Regions from separate parts of the Streptomyces sp. NPDC012466 genome, predicted to be linked through region 2. Evidence: predicted binding sites of a transcription regulator. Region 2 holds the regulator's gene; the other holds the start of a gene.
What was found. The regulator HspR, encoded in region 2, represses chaperone genes until heat shock. The targets are predictions, from matches to a motif close to TTGAGNNNNNNNNNCTCAA.
Positions count from the first base shown of each region.

Region 1: a site for HspR is predicted at 751-769, ahead of lon (endopeptidase La). Genes of this name have one in related genera too.

Region 1 covers NZ_JBIBEQ010000012.1:151,442-153,640, reverse strand. The annotation lists gene ACFY9E_RS35040 (GNAT family N-acetyltransferase) at 1-616, opposite strand, end outside; gene lon (endopeptidase La) at 792-2,199, shown strand, end outside.
Region 2 covers NZ_JBIBEQ010000003.1:502,543-504,741, reverse strand. The annotation lists gene ACFY9E_RS14720 (substrate-binding domain-containing protein) at 1-948, opposite strand, end outside; gene ACFY9E_RS14715 (heat shock protein transcriptional repressor HspR) at 1,206-1,658, opposite strand; gene dnaJ (molecular chaperone DnaJ) at 1,664-2,199, opposite strand, start outside.

The DNA of each region.
Region 1 (2,199 bases), on a different contig from region 2:
GCGGGGCCACCACCTCCCAGCCCAACGCCTCGTAGAGCCCTCGGCCCGCGGGGGTGCCGGCCAGGACGCCGGTCCGCGCCCCCTGCCGGACGGCGGCGTTCTGCAAGGTCCGCACGACGAGGCTGCCCAGACCCTTGCGGCGGTGCTCGGGGGCCGTCTCGATCCGGTCGACGACGGCGGTCTCGCCCGTCGGGGTGACCTGTCCGCGGGCCGCCAGGGACCCGTCCGGCGCGGCCACCATCAGACGGGTCACCCCACCGCGCGACCACGCGCGCAGCCGGAAGCCCTCGGGGACGGCCGGAGCATCGTCCGCCTTCAGGGGGACCGTCATCAGGCAGCCGGGCTCGGGGTCGATCCACCAGCTGTCGTCCAGCCAGCCGGAGACGACCGAGGGGTCCCGGAAGGCCTTCAGCCACACACCCTGGCCGGTCACCCCGCCGGCCACCTTGCGGACGGTCGTCTCGTCGAGGCTCTCGCCCGTCGCGCCGAACACGTGCCGCGTGACGTGGCCGTACATCCCCATGTCGATGGTCCAGCCCCACGGCTCGGCCAGGGGTGGAGCGGCCCCGCGCGAGACGACCCATCCGTTCACCCAGGCCTGCACGGTTCCGTCCATGTCATCCCCCTGTAATGAGCGCGAAACGTGATCATCCCTTACCTGAGGGACCTTACGCGCCCTCCGGCTCCCGGCGTCACGGGTGATCGCTGACAGCGAACAGCGGGCTGGGAACATCTGGCGTCGCCCCAGCATTGAGTCGGCATAGCTCAACTTGACTGCCGAAGGGGAGATCATGGCTTCGACGTCCACACCGCTCACCCTGCCCGTGCTGCCGCTCGACGGAGAGGTCGTGCTGCCCGGGATGGTGGTCCCGCTGGACCTGAGCGATTCCGAGGTCCGTGCCGCGGTGGAGGCCGCCCAGGCCGCTGCCCGGTCAACGCCCGGAAAGCCCCGGGTACTCCTGGTGCCACGCATCGACGGGACGTACGCGAACACCGGTGTGCTCGGCACCGTCGAGCAGGTCGGCCGACTGGCCGACGGCGACCCCGGTGCGCTGATCCGGGGCCGGGGCCGGGTGCGCATCGGTGCGGGGACGACCGGTCCCGGCGCCGCCCTCTGGGTGGAGGGCACCAGCGTCGACGAGACCGTGCCGGAGCCGCTGCCCGGGCAGGTCGCCGAACTGGTCAAGGAGTACAAGGCGCTCGCCACCGCCTGGCTGCGCAAGCGCGGCGCCTGGCAGGTCGTCGACCGGGTCCAGGCCATCGACGACGTCTCGGCCCTCGCCGACAACTCCGGCTACTCGCCGTTCCTGAGCACCGACCAGAAGGTAGAGCTGCTGGAGACCGCCGACCCGGTGGCCCGGCTGAAGCTCGCCACCCAGCAGCTGCGCGACCACCTCGCCGAGCAGGACGTGGCCGAGTCCATCGCCAAGGACGTCCAGGAAGGTGTCGACAAGCAGCAGCGCGAGTTCCTGCTGCGGCGTCAGCTGGAAGCCGTCCGCAAGGAGCTGCGCGAGCTGAACGGCGAGCAGGAGGGCGAGGAGTCCGACGACTACCGCACCCGTGTGGAGGCCGCCGACCTGCCCGAGAAGGTCCGCGAGGCCGCGCTCAAGGAGGTCGACAAGCTGGAGCGGTCCTCCGACCAGTCGCCGGAGGGCTCGTGGATCCGCACCTGGCTCGACACGGTCCTGGAGATGCCGTGGAACGAGCGCACCGAGGACGCCTACGACATCCGGGGCGCCAAGGCGGTCCTGGACGCCGAGCACTCCGGGCTCGAGGACGTGAAGGAACGCATCACCGAGTACCTGGCGGTGCGCAAGCGCCGTGACGACCGGGGCCTGGGCGTGGTCGGCGGGCGGCGCGGCGGTGCCGTGCTCGCGCTCGTCGGGCCGCCCGGCGTCGGCAAGACCAGCCTGGGCGAGTCCGTCGCCCACGCGATGGGCCGGAAGTTCGTGCGCGTCGCGCTCGGCGGCGTCCGCGACGAGGCCGAGATCCGCGGTCACCGGCGTACGTACGTCGGAGCCCTGCCGGGCCGGGTCGTCCGGGCCATCAAGGAGGCCGGGTCGATGAACCCGGTCGTGCTGCTCGACGAGATCGACAAGGTGGGCTCCGACTTCCGGGGCGACCCGGCCGCCGCCCTCCTGGAAGTGCTCGACCCCGCGCAGAACCACACCTTCCGGGACCACTACCTGGAGGTCGAGC
Region 2 (2,199 bases):
CCGGGTCAGGGCGGCGAACTGGATGTCGCGGCCCTGGACCTTGGCGACGGCCATCTCCGCGGCGTTCTCCGCCTCCTGCGGGTACGACTTGTAGACGCTCATGTACTGCTCGCCGCTGATGATCCGCTGCACGGCCGGCAGCTCCGCGTCCTGCCCGGTGATGGGCGGCAGTTCGGTCACGCCCGCTGCCTGCAGCGCCTTGACGATGCCGCCGGCCATGCCGTCGTTGGCGGAGTACACCGCGGCGATGTCGCCCTTGCCGATCTTCTCGATCGCCTGGGCCATGTTGGCCTCGGCGTTCTCCGGCTTCCAGTCCTTGGTGTCGAAGGACGCGGCGATCGTCACCTTGCCGTTCAGCTCGGACATCGCCCCGGCCTTGAACTGCTTGGCGTTCGGGTCCGTGGGCGAGCCGTTCATCATGACGATCTTGTCGGAGAGGCTCGCCTTCTCGCCGATGGCCTCCAGCAGGGTGCGGCCCTGGACCTCGCCGACCAGCTCGTTGTCGAAGGAGATGTAGGCGTCGATCGGGCCCTCGGCCAACCGGTCGTAGGCGATGACCGGAATGCCGGCCTCCTTCGCCTTCTTCACGCCGCTCGCGATGGCGTGCGAGTCGACGGCGTCCAGCAGGATCACGTCGACCCGGTCGTCGATCATCTGCTGCAGCTGGCTCGCCTGCTTGTCCGCGCTCGCCTCCGCGTTGGCGTACGCGACGCGGCCCTTGTCGTTGGTGAGCGACTCGACCTTCGTCTTGATGATGGGGTAGTCGAAGTTCTCGTACCGCGTGTTCGCCTTCTCCGGCAGCAGCAGTCCGACGGTGATGTCGTTGCCCTTCGCCGGGCTCGCGTCGTCACTGCTCCCGGTCGCGTTGAGCACGCCGCAGCCGGCGAGCGTGACGGACATCGTGGCGGCTGCCACGGATATGGCGATACGACGCATTCGGGAGCTCACTTCGCGTGTGATTCGGACGTGGGCGCAGCTTTCCGCCCATGTGACTGAAAAGCCAACGCGGACGCGACCCCCAGCGTCAAGCGGAACCACTTAACGAGATGACAACACCACGCTCCGCAGCAGTTGTGAAGACCCTGCGGAATCATCTGCAAGTGCCGCGCACGTTCAGGTCATCCACAGGAGAACGGGTGAAACCGGCCCAAGGCATACGAAAAGGGCCGGGAGTCGACTCCCGGCCCTCTCGCGTCGCCTGCGCGTCAGTCGGACTGCTGCTGCCTCTTCGGCCGCCACACCACCAGCGCGCTGGTCTGCTGCACCTCCTGGTACGGCACCAGATCGCGGCGGTAGGACGCGTGCACCGCCGCCTCGCGCTGGCGCATCGCCGCCGCCGCGCCGTCGAGCGCGTCCTCCAGCTCGGCGACCCGGGCCTGGAGCGCGGCGACCTGGTTCTCCAGTTCGATGATGCGCTTGATTCCGGCCAGGTTGATGCCCTCGTCCTGCGACAACTGCTGGACCGTGCGCAGCAGCTCGATGTCGCGCGCCGAGTAGCGGCGGCCCCGGCCGGCGGTGCGGTCGGGGGACACCAGGCCCAGCCGGTCGTACTGGCGCAGGGTCTGGGGATGCAGGCCGGACAGCTGGGCCGCCACCGAGATGACGTAGACCGGGGTTTCCTCGGTCAGTTCATACGGGTTGCGCCGACGACCGTCCATCTGACTCATGCTCCCTTCGCGGCCTGGAACAGATCCGCCCGCGGATCCTCCTCCGCGGTCACCTCGCGATACGCCTCGAGCGCGTCACGAGCCTTCCCCGTCAGGTCCTTCGGAACACTCACCTCGACGGTGACCAGGAGGTCCCCGCGGGTGCCGTCCTTGCGGACCGCGCCCTTGCCCCGGGCGCGCATGGTGCGCCCGTTGGGCGTGCCCGGAGGCAGCTTCAGGGTGACGGGCGGGCCGCCCAGGGTGGGTACCCGCACCTCACCACCGAGGGCCGCCTCGGCGAAGGTCACCGGGACGGTGACCGTGAGGTTGTCCTCCTTGCGGCCGAACACCGGGTGGGAGTCGACGTGCACCACCACGTACAGGTCGCCCGCCGGGCCGCCGCGCTCGCCCGGTGCTCCCTTGCCGCGCAGCCGGATCCGCTGGCCGTCGCTGACGCCCGCGGGGATGCGCACCTGCATGGTCCGCGAGGACTTGGCCCGGCCGCTGCCCTTGCAGACCTCGCAGGCGTTCTCCGCGATCAGGCCGCGGCCCT